2 linked regions of the Nocardioides panacis genome follow. The protein of the gene in region 1 interacts with the protein of each later gene in a pairwise test. Links are inferred from orthologs where the notes say so. Each region holds a gene or a part of one and is shown on either strand. Other genes may lie near its edges.

The links.
Region 2: the proteins of KRR39_RS13505 (region 1) and ftsZ interact in binary tests that used the Escherichia coli proteins (3 or more experiments, as listed by UniProt). The link is inferred for Nocardioides panacis from one-to-one orthologs.

The regions. Positions count from the first base shown.
Region 1 is NZ_CP077062.1:2,772,030-2,780,167, forward strand. The notes cover bases 4,623-7,582. They hold KRR39_RS13505 (rod shape-determining protein), read right to left. Parts: upstream 6,636-7,582; coding sequence 5,610-6,635; downstream 4,623-5,609. Other genes in these bases: mreD (rod shape-determining protein MreD), read right to left, coding at 4,623-4,683; mreC (rod shape-determining protein MreC), read right to left, coding at 4,680-5,588; KRR39_RS13510 (pyridoxamine 5'-phosphate oxidase family protein), read right to left, coding at 6,786-7,493; ndk (nucleoside-diphosphate kinase), read right to left, coding at 7,498-7,582. Outside these bases: KRR39_RS13475 (nuclear transport factor 2 family protein), read right to left, coding at 1-130; KRR39_RS13480 (TIGR03086 family metal-binding protein), read right to left, coding at 109-690; rod shape-determining protein RodA, read right to left, coding at 791-2,014; KRR39_RS13490 (penicillin-binding transpeptidase domain-containing protein), read right to left, coding at 2,011-3,417; KRR39_RS24865 (penicillin-binding protein 2), read right to left, coding at 3,368-4,171; more of mreD, read right to left, coding at 4,171-4,622; more of ndk, read right to left, coding at 7,583-7,908; KRR39_RS13520 (DUF4233 domain-containing protein), read right to left, coding at 7,964-8,138. UniProt on the Escherichia coli protein: Forms membrane-associated dynamic filaments that are essential for cell shape determination. Acts by regulating cell wall synthesis and cell elongation, and thus cell shape.
Region 2 is NZ_CP077062.1:2,421,575-2,429,659, reverse strand. What follows is about bases 111-3,017. They hold ftsZ (cell division protein FtsZ), read left to right. Parts: upstream 111-865; coding sequence 866-2,170; downstream 2,171-3,017. Other genes in these bases: KRR39_RS11760 (YggS family pyridoxal phosphate-dependent enzyme), read left to right, coding at 3,010-3,017; KRR39_RS11765 (purine nucleoside phosphorylase YfiH/LACC1 family protein), read left to right, coding at 2,192-3,013; KRR39_RS11775 (cell division protein FtsQ/DivIB), read left to right, coding at 111-587. Also shown: more of KRR39_RS11775, read left to right, coding at 1-110; more of KRR39_RS11760, read left to right, coding at 3,018-3,714; KRR39_RS11755 (cell division protein SepF), read left to right, coding at 3,776-4,270; KRR39_RS11750 (YggT family protein), read left to right, coding at 4,330-4,620; KRR39_RS11745 (DivIVA domain-containing protein), read left to right, coding at 4,812-5,561; ileS (isoleucine--tRNA ligase), read right to left, coding at 5,655-8,085. UniProt on the Escherichia coli protein: Essential cell division protein that forms a contractile ring structure (Z ring) at the future cell division site. The regulation of the ring assembly controls the timing and the location of cell division.

The sequences.
Region 1 (8,138 bases):
GTCGTACGCCGTCGGGGGCCGGGCCGGTGGCCTCGAAGACGCAGTCGTCGGTCATCAGCGCCATGATCGCGTCGACGTCGCCGGACCCGAACGCGGCCGAGAACGCGCTCAGGGCTGCGGCGGTGTCCACGCGGCGTCCCGTCCGCCCGCCGCCAGCAGCCGCGCCTGCGGGTCGTCGGCGGCGCCGTCCACGCGGGCCCCGACGAAGCCGGCCCCGCGGTAGATCTCCTCGCGGTCGACGAACCAGGTGGCGACCTCGTCGACCAGGTCGGCGTCCAGTGTCCGGTCCTGCCCGGTCGCGGCGGCGAGGTCCCAGGCGTGGATCAGGTGGTCGGCCGAGAGCTGCCGGACGTACTCCGCCGGGTCCTCGTCGCCGTAGGACAGGTGCACCTTCTCCCCTGCCGGGAGCCGTTCGGCCACCACCGCGACCGCCTCGTCGGCCAGGGTCTCGCCGGTCGCGAGCGGATCCTGGCCAAGCAGGTCGCCGTCGAGGGAGTCGCCGATCTCCGCGATCGTCGCGCCGCGCATCAGCGGCATGGTCCAGGCGTCCTCGCCGACCACGTGGTTCACCAGCGCGCGGACGTTCCAGTCCGTGCACGGGGTGGGCCGGTCCCACTGGTCCGCCGCGACGCCGCGCACCCGCGCGGTCCAGGTTTCGACGGTACGGCGGTGCAGCTCGGCGACGTCCATGGCGCCAGCGTGCTCCCGCCGGGCGGGAACGGTCCATGGCGCATCCGGGCCAGCCCGGCCGGAGGCCCGGGTCGGGGTCGCCGGAGGCCCGGGTCGGCGGTCAGAAGCGGGAGCGGTGCACCCTCGAGCGGGCCACGCCGATGCCTTCGCCGCTGCGCAGGTGGATGTTCTGCAGCAGGCCGAGCGCCATCAGGCTCGCGAACATCGAGCTGCCGCCGTAGGACACGAGCGGGAGGGGTACGCCGGTCACCGGCATGATCCCGAGGCACATGCCGATGTTCTGGAAGGCCTGGAAGCCGAACCAGCACGCGATGCCGGCGGCGGCCACCCGCCCGAACAGGTCGTCGGCGCCCATCGCGATCCGCAGCGCGCGCCACAGCACCACGCCGAGCAGGGCGATCAGCACCGCCGAGCCGACCAGGCCGAGCTCCTCGCCGGCGACGGTGAAGATGAAGTCGGTGTGCTGCTCGGGGACGAACCCGGACTTGGTCTGCGAGCCGCCGAACAGGCCCTGGCCGAAGATCCCGCCGTTGCCGATCGCGATGCGGGCCTGGGTGGTGTTGTAGCCGGCGCCGCGCGGGTCCAGGTCGGGGTTGGTGAACGCCATGAACCGGTCGAGCTGGTAGGCCTTGAGGACGTGCAGCTTGACCGCGAGGGTGGCCGCCACGACCGCGCCGACGAACAGCCCGAGCAGCCAGGTGCGGCGGGCGCCGGAGACCGCGATGACACCGAAGACGGTCGCCGACAGCACCAGCATCGTGCCGAGGTCCGGCTGCAGCAGGATCAGCGCCGCGGGCACGCCGGCGATGGCGAGCATCCCGAGCACGTCGCGGGAGCCGACCTCCGTGGTGCGCAGGGACCCCTCGGTCCGCTCCGCGACGAGCAGCGCCATCCCGATCACGACCGCGAGCTTGGCGAACTCCGCCGGCTGGATGGACATCCCGCCCAGCTGGATCCAGGAGCGCGAGCCGTTGATGGTCACGCCCATCACGAGCACCAGCAGCAGGCCGACGATCGAGGCGACGTACACCAGCGGCGCGAGGATCCGCACCCAGCGGTGGTCGGTCGCGGCGACCATCACCCCGAGCACCACGCCGATGGCGATGTTGACCAGGTGCTTCTTGATGTAGCCGTTGGGGTCGTCGGTGGGGAGGCCGCCGCGGGCCGAGGTGGCCGACCACACCAGCAGGGCGCCGATGGTGAGCAGCGCGGCGGCGGCCGCCATCAGCACCCAGTCCAGGCGCGCGGCCTTGACCCGGGTGGTGGTGCCGGCGAACGTGCGGGTCTGGCGGGGCGAGCGCGGACGGACGGCGACGACGGTCATCGGTTGCCCTTCTTCTCGGCGCGGGTCATCGGCGGCAGGATCTCGCCGTCCCGGGCGAAGACGGGCAGCCCGGCCGGCGGCTTCGCACCGGGCAGCGCCGCGTCCCGGGTGTGCACCTTCATGCCCTGGACGCCGTAGAGCGCCTCCCAGATCTTGCGGACCGCGGGACCGGAGGTGCCGGAGCCGGTGCCCGCCTGGGTGACCATCATCAGCACGACGTAGTCCTTGTCGTACGACGCGACCCAGGACGTGCTCTGCTTGCCGTGCACCTCGGCCGAACCGGTCTTGGAGCGGATCTTGATCTTGTCGAGCGGGAAGTCCATGAACTTCCACGCCGTGGTGCCGGTCTTGGCGGTGCCGAGCAGCGCCTGGTCGACGTACTTCAGGGAGCTGCGGGACACCTTGACCCGGCCGACGACGGCCGGCTTGATCTCGCGGATCGTCCTGCCGTCCGGGCCGACGACGGCCTTGGCGACCCGCGGCTCGTAGAGCGTCCCGCCGTTGGCCAGCGCGGCGTAGGCCCGGGCCGACTGCAGCGGGGTGACCAGGGTGTCGCCCTGGCCGATCACGTAGTTCACCGCGTCGCCGGCGCGGTAGGCGTAGCCCTCCACGCAGAACTCGCGGGCGAAGACGTGCAGGAAGTCGTTGCCGGGCTTCTTGCCGATCTTGCAGTAGTAGCTCTTGTTGGCCTTCCAGTAGGCCTTCTTCCAGACCCGGTCGGCGATCCGGCCGCTCGCCTCGCCCGGCAGGTCGACGCCGGTGGGCTTGCCGAAGCCGAACAGCTTCGCGGTCCTCACCAGCGGGTCCTTGGCCTTCACGTCGGCGACGTCGCTGCCGTAGCGCTGCCAGAACTTGAAGCCGACGCGGTAGAAGAACGTGTCGCAGGAGATCTGCAGCGCCTCGTCGAAGCCGATCATCCCGTAGGACTCCGACTCGTAGTTCTTGAACAGCCGGTTGCCGACCTGGAAGTTCGACGAGCAGTCCAGCCGGGTGCTCGGGCTGAACCCGTTGTTCAGCGCACCCGTGGTCATGAACGGCTTCCACGTCGAGCCGGGGGCGAACTGGCCCTGGGTGGCCCGGAACAGCAGCGGGTTGTCGGACTTGGCGGAGTAGAGCCGGCCGAGCTGCTTGGAGGAGATCCCGCCGACCCACACCTTCGGGCTGTACGTCGGGGCGCCGGCCATCGCCACCACCCGGCCGTTCTTGGCGTCCATCACGACCACCGCGCCGGAGTCGGCGACGTAGTTCTTGTGCGTGACCTTGTCGTAGGTCTTGCGGGCCGTCTTGATGGTCTGGTCGAGCTGCTGCTCCACGACGCCCTGGACGCGCGAGTCGATCGAGGTGACCAGGGTGTCACCGGCGCGGCCGGCGACCTCGCCGGAGTCGCCGAGCACCCGGCCCATCGAGTCGACGGCGACCCGCTTGTAGCCGGGCGCCCCCCCGGAGGTACTTGTCGTACTGCTTCTCCAGGCCGGCCCGGCCGACGACCGAGGCGCCGTGCACCGAGGTGTCGTGCTCGGCCTTGGCCTCGTCGAGCTCCTCGGAGGTGATCGGGCTGAGGTAGCCCAGCAAGTGCGCGGCGTTGATGCCGTACGGCGCCGGGTAGGACCGCACGTTCTGGGACTCGACCAGCACCGACGGGAAGTCCTCGGCCTGCTCCATGATCGAGACCGCGACCGACTGCTCGACGTCCTCGGCGACCGGCACCGGCTGGTAGGGCGACCCGTTCCAGCAGGTGCCCGCGACCGACCCGGTCTCGCCGCACAGCAGCGTCTTGGCCTCGATCCGCTTCACGGGTACGTCGACCGCGCGCGAGAGCCGGCGCAGCAGCGTGGACTGCTCGTCGCCGGCCATCTTGTGCAGCATGGTCCGGTCGAGGCTGACCACCCACGACGTGCGGTTGGCGACCAGCGGACGGCCCATGTCGTCGACGATCAGGCCACGGGCGGGCTGCACGACGAGCTCGCGCACGGACTGCTCGGCGGCCTGGGCCTGGTAGGCCTCACCGCCGAGCACCTGCATGTACCAGAGCCGCCCGAAGAGTGTCACGAACAGCGAGAGCACCAGCGCCTGCACGACGATCAGCCGGAGCCGGCCCTTGACCGCGCTCGGGGTCCGCAGCCGGGGACGCCGGCCGCCCGCACCTGTCGAGGCCATCAGTAGGCGACCTGGTGCGGCTGCAGGTGGCGGAACAGCCGCATCACCAGCGGCAGCACGAAGGGGGTGACCAGCACGTCGTACACGACCGCGACCGGGATGACGGCGAGCGCCTCCCCGACCGGGATGGCCGGGTCGTGCAGCAGCATCCCGCTGAGCGCGAAGAGCGAGGTGCCCACGAACGAGCAGGCGGCGACGGTCAGGACCGCGGCGACGGCCGAGGAGCCGGCGTCCTGGCGGACCCGGCCGGCGAGGTAGCCGACGACGACCAGGGACAGCGCCCAGCGCCCGGCGACGTGGTCGGTGGGCGGGGCCAGGTCGATCGCCAGCCCGCCGAGGAACCCGAGCACCGCGGCGAACTCGGGGCCGCGGACCAGCGCGGCCGCGACCACGACGAGCAGCGCGAGGTTGGGCACCACGCCGTCGAAGGACAGCGCGGAGAACACCGAGACCTGCAGCACGACGGCCAGCAGGACGACACCGGTGAGCAGCAGGGCGCGCAGGGCGGTCATCGGCGGGCTCCCCCGGTCTCGGTGCGGCCCGCGCGGATCACGGCGCGGTCGCTCTTGGTGTCGCCGTCGACGACGACCCCGACCAGGTCGAGCGAGGTGAAGTCGACGTACGGCTCGATGACCGCCTGGGTGGACTGCTGGCGCGGGGTGGCCGACACCGCGTCGACCCGCCCGATCGGCACGCCGGCGACGTACGGGGTGCCGTTCTTGCTGCCCCAGGTCACCACGGCGTCGCCCTTGGCGGCCGAGGCGCCGGCGTCGACGAGCTCGAGGTCGAGGCGGTCGTCGTCGCCGACCGAGCCGCGGCCGTCGATGGTGCCGACCTCCATGCTCGAGCCGAGGCGGCCGCCGACCACCGAGTCCCGGTCGACCAGCAGCAGGACGGTGGCGGTGGACCGGTCGGCGCGCACCACGCGGCCGACCAGCCCGTCGTTGTTGAGCACGGTCATGTCGGCGGTGACGCCGGCGCGGGTGCCGGCGTCGATCGTCACGGTGCGGCTGAAGGACTGGGCGGGGCCCATCGCGACCACCCGGGCGGGCACCAGCGCGTAGCCGGTGCTCTTCGAGGTGGACAGCAGGCCGTCGAGCTCGGCGACCCGGTTGCGGTCCACCGAGGCGCCGGCGAGCTGGCCGCGGAGCTGGGAGTTCTGGGCCTCGAGCCGGGCCACGTCGTCGCGCAGCCCGCCCGTGGTGTGGAAGAACTGCGGCACCGCCTTGAACGGGCGTACGGCGGCCGTGGTGCCGTTCTCCACCGGCCCGAGGACCGTGCCGACCGCGGAGCGCAGCGGGTCGAGCGGGGAGCTCGAGCCGCCACGGACGTCGAGGGTGATCAGCGTGAAGCAGGCGAGCAGCAGCAGCGCGAGCACCGCGCGGGACGGGCGCTTCCCGGGGGAGGTCGGTCGCATGTCGTCAGCCCTGGCTCTCGCTCATCGACGGGGCTCGGAGACGAGCACCTGCTGGAGGGCCTCGAACTCCTCGACGCACTTGCCGGCCCCCATCGCCACCGAGCGCAGCGGCTCCTCGGCGATGTGCACCGGCATCCCGGTCTCGTGGCGCAGCCGCTCGTCGAGGCCGCGCAGCAACGCGCCGCCGCCGGTCAGCACGAGGCCGCGGTCCATGATGTCGCCGGCGAGCTCGGGCGGCGTCTGGTCGAGGGTGGTGCGGACCGCGTCGACGATCGCGTGCAGCGGCTCCTCGAGGGCCATCCGGACCTCGGCGGAGGAGACCACGACGGTCTTGGGCAGCCCGGAGATCATGTCCCGACCGCGGACCTCGGCCTCCGGCTCCTGCGGGAGCGGGAACGCCGAGCCGAGGGTCATCTTGATCTCCTCGGCGGTGCGCTCCCCCAGCATCAGGGAGTACTCCTTCTTCATCCAGGCGATGATCGCCTGGTCGAGGTCGTCGCCCGCGGTGCGGATCGAGAGGCTGGTGACGATGCCGCCCAGCGAGATGACCGCGACCTCCGTCGTGCCGCCGCCGACATCGACGACCATGTTGCCGGTGGCCTCGTGGACGGGGAGCCCGGCGCCGATCGCGGCGGCCATCGGCTCCTCGATGATGTAGACCCGGCGGGCGCCGGCCTGGTAGCCGGCCTCCTTGACGGCGCGCTGCTCGACCGCGGTGATGCCGCTCGGCACGCAGATCACCAGGCGGGGCTTGGCGAAGTAGCGGCGGCGGTGCACCTGCTGGATGAAGTAGCGGAGCATCTGCTCGGTGGACTCGAAGTCCGCGATCACGCCGTCCTTGAGCGGGCGGATCGCGGTGATGTTGTCCGGGGTCCGGCCGATCATCCGCTTCGCCTCGTGCCCGACGGCGAGGATCTCGTTCGTCGAGGAGTTCAGCGCGACGACGGACGGCTCGTCGAGGAGCACGCCCTTGCCACGCACGTAGACGAGCGTGTTGGCGGTGCCGAGGTCAACGGCCATGTCGCGGCCGATGATGCTGTTCGCCATGCCTGCGGTCCCTGCTGTCGTCGCCTGTCCGGGTGGGTCGGGGGTACGGCGCACCGACCCCGTCCCAGGGTAAGAGCGCGAACCTCTCCAGCCCCGGACGACACGCGCGTCACACCCGACGCAGGCGGGCGGTTCAGCTGGTGCGGCGGTTCAGGGGCTGCGGCGGTTCAGCGCTGCGACCCGGGCCGTCACGTGCTCCGGCACCGCGGCGACGTCGACGTCCGCGCCGGTGACCGGCTCGCCGGCGCGCAGCCCGAGCGGCAGCACCCCGGCCCACACGCCGCCCGCCTCGACGTCGACGTCCTCGTCGCTCGGGTCGCCGACCCGCCGCTTGACCGAGGCCTCGTGCAGCGGCAGGGCCAGCACCGTGGTGGCGGAGAGCTCCTTGCGGGTCGGCCGGCGCAGCGTCGCGGACCGGCCGGGCGTCACGTGGTCGACCAGCAGGTCCAGGGCGTGCGAGCGCTCGGCCTCACCGGTCACCAGCCGGGGCCGGCCGACGACCACGGCCGAGCGGTAGTTCATCGAGTGGTTGAAGCCGGACCGCGCCAGCACGATCCCGTCGAGCACCGTCATCGTCACGCTGACGTCCTGCCCGGGCGCCTGCACCAGGCTGCGCGAGGCCACCGAGCCGTGCACGTAGAGCGTGCCGCCCTCGTCGGGACCGTCAAGGTCGACGGCGAACACCGTCGGCAGGGCCAGCGGCACCCCGTCGACGACGACGGCGAGGTGGCAGACCAGGGACGCGTCCAGGACGTCGTACAGGGTGTCGCGGTCGGACTGGGCGCGCTCCCTCTCCCGGCGCGGCGTGCTCCGGCCGGTCGGCGAGAGCGGCTGGTCGGCGCGGCGCCCGGCGGTCACGGGGTCACAGACCCGGGAACCAGATGCCGATCTCGCGCGCGGCGGACTCGGGCGAGTCCGAGCCGTGCACGAGGTTCTCGCGGTTGGACAGCGACAGGTCCCCGCGGATCGTGCCCGGAGCGGCCTTGCGGCCGTCGGTCGCGCCGTTCAGCGCGCGCACCACCTCGACGGCCTCGTCGCCCTCGAGCACCGCCGCGAGGAGCGGGCCGGAGGTCACGAAGTCGCGCAGCGGCGGGTAGAAGTCCCGGTCCACGTGCTCGGCGTAGTGCTCGTCGGCCTGGGCCGCGGTGATGGTGCGCAGCTCCAGCGCGACGAGCGAGAGGCCCTTGGCCTCGAAGCGGGACAGCACGTTGCCCACGAGTCCGCGGCGGACGGTGTCGGGCTTGAGCAGGACGAGGGTGCGCTGGGTCGACATGGGCGCCAGCCTAGGGAACCCGCGGCCGACCCGCGAAACCGACCGGTGGCCGGACTCAGTCCTGGGCGCCGTCCTGGGCGCCGTGCTCGGCGCCGTGCTCGGCGCCGTGCTCGGCGCGCCACTGCTCCTCCAGGACGGCGCGCTCGGCCCGCTCCCGGTCGATCGTGGCGCCCATGAAGTAGGAGGTCGCCCAGAGCCCGGCGAAGACCACGCCGAGGAAGAACATAGCG
Region 2 (8,085 bases), 350 kb from region 1 along the record:
CCTCCGTGCTGGCCGTCTCGGGGGTCCGGGTCGCCGGCACGGGCGTGCTCGACCCGCGCGAGGTCCGTCGCGCGGCCGCCGTACCCACCGGGGCGCCGCTGGCCACCGTGGACCTCGCCGCCATCGGCGCGCGCGTCGAGCGGCTGCCCGCGGTGAAGAGCGTCGACGTGTCCCGGTCCTGGCCGAGCTCGGTGCGCATCGACGTCACCGAGCGCGAGGCGGTGGCCGTCGTCGAGCGCGGCAACGTGCTGCGCGGCCTCGACGACCGCGGCGTGATGTTCCGCCGCTACCCCTCCCGGCCACGCAGCCTCCCGGTGATCCGGGTCGACGGCAAGGCGCGCGCCGACGCGCTCGCCGAGGCCGCCCGCGTCGCCGGGTCGCTACCCAGCTCGATCGACGGCAAGGTGGACTACGTCGAGGTGAAGACCGTGGACACCATCTCGCTGCGGCTGCGCAACGGCCGCACGGTCCGGTGGGGGAGCGCGGACGAGTCCGCCGCCAAGGCCCGGGTGCTGGCCGTGCTGCTGGAGCAGAAGGCCACGACGTACGACGTCAGCGTCCCCGGCCAGCCCACCCTCACCAAGTAGCCCGGCCTCCTCCGGCACCGGAGTGCCGCCGCGCCCGCGCGGTGCGAGAAAGTTCGAGAAACACGGGGCGCGCCGCGTGTCTGCGGCACGGCGTCCGGCCGATCGCCTAACTTCTTCTACTAGCACGAGGTTGACATAACTATAACCCTCTACTTTAGGGTGAGGGTTCCGGTTAGGCCAGGCTCGTGTCTTCCCCACCGACATACACCCCGTCTGCCCTGCACCACCTCCACCGAGGTCCGGCCCGCAGGGCAGCCAAGCAGCGAGAGGCACCTGCCGTGGCAGCACCGCAGAACTACCTGGCCGTCATCAAGGTCGTGGGTATTGGTGGAGGTGGAGTAAACGCCGTCAACCGGATGATCGAGGTCGGCCTCAAGGGCGTCGAGTTCATCGCCATCAACACCGATGCCCAAGCCCTGCTGATGAGCGACGCCGACGTCAAGCTCGACATCGGCCGCGAGCTCACCCGCGGACTCGGAGCGGGCGCGAACCCCGAGGTCGGTGGCAAGGCCGCCGACGACCACGCCGAGGAGATCGAGGAGGTGCTCAAGGGCGCCGACATGGTCTTCGTGACCGCGGGCGAGGGCGGTGGCACCGGCACCGGTGGCGCGCCGGTCGTCGCGCGCATCGCCCGGTCCCTGGGCGCCCTGACCATCGGCGTCGTGACCCGGCCGTTCTCGTTCGAGGGCCGGCGCCGCGCCAACCAGGCCGAGGAGGGGATCGCGCAGCTCCGCGAGGAGGTCGACACCCTCATCGTCATCCCGAACGACCGGCTGCTGTCGATCAGCGACCGCAACGTGTCGATCCTCGACGCCTTCAAGCAGGCCGACCAGGTGCTGCTGCAGGGCGTCTCGGGCATCACCGACCTGATCACCACCCCCGGCCTGATCAACCTCGACTTCGCCGACGTCAAGTCCGTGATGTCCAACGCCGGCTCGGCCCTGATGGGCATCGGCTCGGCGCGCGGCGAGGACCGCGCGGTCGCCGCTGCCGAGATGGCCGTGTCCAGCCCGCTGCTCGAGGCCTCCATCGACGGGGCGCACGGCGTGCTGCTCTCGATCGCCGGCGGCTCCGACCTCGGTCTGTTCGAGATCAACGAGGCCGCGGCCCTGGTGTCGCAGGCGGCGCACGCCGAGGCGAACATCATCTTCGGCGCGGTCATCGACGACGCGCTCGGCGACGAGGTCCGGGTCACCGTGATCGCGGCCGGCTTCGACGGCGGCATGCCGAAGAAGCGGGACAACGGCACGGTGCTCCGTCGCGAGCCGGCTGCCCAGCAGTCGCAGGCCGACACCCGCGCCGCCGCCCTGCCGGCGCCGTCGTCCGGCTCGCGCGAGCGCACCGCCTCGCCGGTCGGCTCCACGGCCCCGGCCGGTCGTCCCACGGCCGGTTCGCCGGCCGCGGCGCGCCAGCAGGACCACGAGCCGGCGAGCACCCGCGCCGGACAGTCGGGATACTCGCAGTACAACCAGTCGGGCCAGCAGTCCGCGGCCCCGGCGCAGCCGGCTCCCGCCGCGCCGCGCCAGCCGCGGCAGGTCCAGTTCGACGACGACGAGCTGGACGTGCCCGACTTCCTCAAGTAAGCACCACGGACAGGAGCTCGAGTGTTCGCCTTCCAGGACACGCTCGGCCCGGTCGAGATCGCGTTCACGGACCGCCACGGAGGAACCAGTGGCGGTCCGTTCGCGTCCCTGAACCTCGCCGAGCCCAACCCCGCGCACGACGCCGACGACGCCGATGACGCCGAAGCCGCCGACGCGGCGGCCGAGCGCGCGTCCGTACGTCGCAACGTCGACCTCGCGGTCCGGGCGTTCACCGGCGTGCAGCCGGGGGCGCCGACCCCGCCCGTCGTACGCATGCGGCAGGTGCACGGGGCCGACGTGCACGTCGTCGGCGCCGGCGACGAGCCGCCGACCGGGGACGGGCTGGTCACCGCCGAGCGGGGCACGGTGCTGATGGTCCGGGTCGCCGACTGCGTCCCGGTGCTGCTGGCCGACCCGGTGCGCGGGATCGTGGCGGCGGTGCACGCCGGCCGGCCGGGCCTGGCCGCCGGGGTGGTGCCGGCCGCCGTGGCCGCGATGGCGTCGCTGGGCGCCGGGCCGGTCACGGCCTGGGTCGGCCCGCACGTGTGCGGTGCCTGCTACGAGGTGCCGGACCGGCTGCGGGCCGAGGTCAGCGCGCTGGTGCCCGAGTCCTACGCGGAGACCTCGTGGGGCACCCCCGCGCTGGACATCGGCGCCGGGGTGCGGGCCCAGCTGCTCGCCGCCGGGTGCGAGGTCCTCGACGCGTCGCGCTGCACCCTCGAGGACGAGGACCTGTTCTCCTACCGCCGCCAGGGCCGGCGCTCCGGCCGGCTCGCCGGCCTGGTCCGGGTGCGGCCGTGGAAGCGCTGGCTCCCGGCACGCAGCTGCGGGGACGCCGGGTGAGCGGGCGACGCGACGAGCTCGCCGGGAACCTCGCGCAGGTCCGCGCCCGGATCGCCGACGCGGCCGGGCGGGCCGGCCGCTCGCCCGAGGAGGTGACGCTGACGGTGGTCACCAAGTTCTTCCCGGCCTCCGACGTCCGCCTGCTCGCCGACCTCGGGGTGCGCCACGTGGGGGAGAACCGGCACCAGGAGGCCGAGGCGAAGGCGGCCGAGTGCGCCGACCTGGGCCTGACCTGGCACTTCATCGGCGGCCTGCAGAGCAACAAGGCGGCGGCCGTCGCGGCCTACGCCGACGTGGTCGAGTCCGTCGACCGCGCCAAGCTGCTCCGCGGGCTGTCCTCGGGCGCCCACCAGCGTGACCACGTCGTGGACGTCCTGGTCCAGGTGAGCCTGGACACAGACCCCGGGGACGGCGGCCGCGCCGGAGTACCTCCCGTCGACGTCGAGCGGCTCGCCGAGCAGGTGGCCGCCACCGAGGGCCTCCGGCTCCGCGGAGTGATGGCGGTGGCGCCGCTGGGGGAGGATCCCCTGCCTGCGTTCGCGAAACTCGCCGAGATCGCGGCCTCGGTGCGCAGCATCGAGCCGTCCGCGACCTGGATCTCGGCCGGGATGAGCGGCGACCTCGAGGCTGCCGTCGAATCCGGCGCGACACACGTGCGGATAGGCAGCGCGGTGCTCGGTAGCCGGCCCGCCAGACGGTAGGGTCGAGATCGCAGCAGCGTGCCCCATCCGGGGGCCCGCAGATGTACCGGAGGCAGAAGTCATGGGCAGCGCGATGCGCAAGATGGGTGTCTACCTTGGCCTGCTCGAGGACACCGAGCGCTACGACGACGAGTACTACGACGAGTACGACGAGCGTCCCCAGCGTGGTGCCACCGAGGAGCCGGCCCGCCCGGCCCCCGTCGCGAACATCTCCGAGCGTCGCCGCCCGCAGGCCGCCCAGCCGCACGTCGCCCCGCAGGCGACCGTGGCCGAGCTGTCCCGGATCACCACGCTGCACCCGCGCACCTACAACGAGGCGCGCAGCATCGGGGAGAACTTCCGCGAGGGCGTCCCGGTGATCATGAACCTCTCCGAGATGGACGACATGGACGCCAAGCGTCTCGTCGACTTCGCCGCCGGGCTCGTGTTCGCCGTCCGGGGCACCATCGAGCGGGTCACCAACAAGGTGTTCCTGCTCTCGCCGCCGAACGTCTCGGTCGCCGCCGAGGACAAGCAGCGCATCGCGGACGCCGGCGGCTTCTTCAACCAGAGCTGACCCCGGCGGCGGGTGTCGCGCCCGGCCGAGTTGGCGGTTCCTGGCTAGACTTCGGCCTTGTGCAAACCGTCGGCGCGATCCTCCTGCTGGTCCTCAACGTCTTCCTGGGCCTGATGCTCATCCGCCTTGTCGTGGACTGGGTGCAGGTCTTCGCCCGCTCCTGGAGCCCCAAGGGCCCGGTGCTGTTCGTGCTGGAGATCGTCTACACGATCACCGACCCGCCGATCCTGTTCGTACGGCGCTTCGTGCCGCCGCTGCGGCTCGGCGCCGTGATGCTCGACACGAGCTTCCTGATCGTCCTGGTGGTCGTGTACCTGCTGCAGATCCTGGTCGGCAACCTCTTCTTCTAGGGACACCTCCGGACGAACGCCCGCTCGCGTGGTGGGGAACGTCCCGATCTGGGTATCCTTCCCCGGAGCCACGCAGGTCGCCCCCCTGGAAAGCCGGGACCCCGTTCCGGAGTACGGTGGGCACGCCGTGGCAGCAGGACGCACGACGCCACTGCACCACCAGACGACGACTACGAACAAAGGGTGAGGTCATGCCGCTGACGCCTGAGGACGTGAGCAACAAGCGCTTTACTCCTGTCCGGCTCCGTGAGGGCTACGACATGGGCGAGGTCGACCAGTTCCTCGACGAGGTCGAGGCCGAGCTGGCCCGACTGACTCGTGAGAACGAGGACCTGCGCAGCAAGCTCTCCGCCGCCCAGCAGGGTGGCGGCTCGGCTCCGGCCACCGCTCCCGTCCAGGAGAAGGCTCCCGAGCCCGTCAAGGCTCCCGAGAAGGTGGCAGCCCCCGCTCCCGCGGCGGCCGCTCCGGTCGAGACCATCAAGGTCACGACGGTCGCCGACGCCTCCAGCGCCGCGGCCCGGCTGCTGGAGATCGCCACCCGCAACGCCCACGAGCTCGTCGGCGAGGCGAAGGACGAGGCCGACAAGATCGTCGGCGAGGCCCGCACCAAGGCCGAGCGCCTGGAGTCCGAGAGCAAGATCAAGGCCGACCGCGTCGAGTCCGACGCCCGGACCCGGTCGCAGATGCTCGACTCCGAGACCGCGGAGCGTCGCGAGCAGCTCTTCGGCGACCTCGAGAAGGAGAAGGACAAGCTCAACGCGGAGGTGGAGAACCTGCGCTCGTTCGAGCGTGAGTACCGCTCCCGGCTGAAGAGCTACTTCCAGCAGCAGCTGTCTGCGCTCGACGGCAGCGGCGAGGGCGCGGTCCTCGAGGGCAGCGACCACGCTCCCAAGCGGCTGAAGTCCCTCCTGGGCGACGAGAACGACCACCAGAACGGCTGACCCACCCACCACCGGCCCCGGCCGGTGACGCACGACGCGACGAGGCCGGTGCCCCCACCAGGGGCACCGGCCTCGTGCTGCGTCCGCTCCCGGTCACGCCGGGGCGGCGACCACCTCGACGGTGAACGTCAGCCCGAGCTCGTCGTCGGTCTCCGGTGCGCCGCCGTCGAGGTCCGCGACCGAGCCCGCACGCTCGGGACCGGCCGGGGCGAGCACCTCCTCGGCCACCGTCCCGCCGTGCAGCTCGATCGCCTCGGCGGTCTCGCCCTCGGCGAACCACCGCAGCCGGATCCGGTCGCTGACGTCGAAGCCGCTGGTCTTGCGGGCCTCCTGGACCCGTCGTACGACGCCGCGCGCGAGGCCGAGCAGCCGCAGCTCGTCGGTGATCTCGAGGTCGAGGGCGACGGTCTCGCCCTGCTCGTTGACCACCGACCAGCCCTCGCGCGGGCGCTCGGAGACGATCACCTCGTCGGCGAGCACCTCGAGCCGCTCGCCCTCGACGGTGACCGTGGTCCGGCCGCCCTCGGCCAGGTCGGCGGCCAACCGGGTGGCGTCGGCGGCGGCGATCGCGGCCGCGACGACCGGGGTCTGCTTGCCGAAGCGCTTGCCCAGTGCCCGGAAGTTGCCCTTCGCGGAGAAGTCCACGAGGTCGGCGCCGGCGGAGGACAGCGGCTCGACCGCGAGCACGTTCAGCTCGTCGGCGACCTCCCGGCGGAGCTCGTCGGTGAGCCGGGACCACGCCGAGGAGGCGACCAGGGCCCGGCGCAGCGGCTGCCGGGTCCGCACCTTCGCGTCCGCGCGGGCCGCCCGGCCGAGCTCGACGAGCCGACGGGTCAGCGACATCTGCGCGCCGAGCTCGTCGTCGACGAGGCTGCCGTCGACGCGCGGCCACGCCGCCAGGTGCACCGACTCGGGCAGCTCGTCGGAGGTGGCGGCGAACATGTCCTGCCACACCCGCTCGGTGATGAACGGCGTGAGCGGCGCCATCAGCAGCGTGACGACGTAGACGCACTCGTGCAGGGTGGCGAGCGCGGCGGGGTCGCCGGCCCAGAAGCGCCGCCGCGAACGACGGACGTACCAGTTGGACAGGTCGTCGACGTACGCCGCCAGCAGGCTGCCCGCGCGCTGGGTGTCGAACACCTCCAGCGCCTCGGTGACGCCGGCCGCGAGCCGGTGCGCCTCCGAGAGCGCCCACCGGTCCAGGACCGGCCGGTCGGCCAGCTCCGGGGCCGGGTCGCCGGGTGACCAGCCGGACGTGCGGGCGTAGAGCACCTGGAACGCGACCGTGTTCCAGTAGGTCAGCAGCACCTTCCGGACGGTCTCCTGGATGCTGGCGTGGCCCACCCGGCGGGCCGCCCACGGCGAGCCGGACGCGGCCATGAACCAGCGCACGGCGTCGGCGCCGTGCTGGTCCATCAGCGGCATCGGCTCGAGGATGTTGCCGAGGTGCTTGGACATCTTCCGGCCGTCCTCGGCCAGGATGTGGCCCAGGCAGAGCACGTTCTTGTACGACGACTCGTCGAAGACCAGCGTGCCGATCGCCATCAGCGTGTAGAACCAGCCGCGGGTCTGGTCGATCGCCTCGCAGATGAAGTCCGCGGGGTAGGCCGCCTCGAAGGCCTGCTCGGAGCCGGGCGCGTGCGGGTAGCCCCACTGCGCGAACGGCATCGAGCCGCTGTCGAACCAGGCGTCGATGACCTCGGGCACCCGGCGGGCCTCCTCGCCGCACTCCGGGCAGGCGAGCGTCACGTCGTCGACGAACGGCCGGTGCGGGTCGAGCTCGGACTGGTCGGTCCCGGACAGCTCGGACAGCTCGGCGAGCGACCCGACGCAGGTCTGGTGCCCCTCGGCGCAGCGCCAGATCGGCAGCGGCGTGCCCCAGTAGCGGCTGCGCGACAGCGCCCAGTCGACGTTGTTGGTCAGCCAGTCGCCGTACCGGCCCCACTGGATCGTCTCGGGGAACCAGTGGGTCTTCTCGTTCTCGCGCAGCAGGGCGTCCTTGACCTGGGTGGTCCGGACGTACCACGAGGGCTGGGCGTAGTACATGAGCGGCGTGTGGCAGCGCCAGCAGTGCGGGTAGCTGTGCTCGTAGGCGACGTGCCGGAACAGCAGCCCGCGGGTCTCGAGGTCCTTGACCAGGTCCGCGTCGGCGTGCTTGAAGAACTGCCCGCCCACCAGCGGCACGTCGGCGCCGAAGTGCCCGTCCGGCTGCACCGGTACGACGACCGGCAGGCCGTAGGACCGGCAGACCGCCATGTCGTCCTCGCCGAAGGCGGGGGACTGGTGCACCAGGCCGGTGCCGTCCTCGGTGGTGACGTAGTCGGCGAGCACCACGAGGTGCGGGGCGGTGCCGCCGGCCTCGACCGGCGGGAACTCCACGAGCTCGAAGGGCCGCTGGTAGGTCCAGCGCTCCATGTCGGCGCCGAGCACGGTCTCCTGCACCGTCCAGCCCTCGCCCAGCACGGCCCCCAGCAGCGGCTCGGCGACCACGAGGGTCTCGGTGCCGTCGGTGGCCGCGACGTAG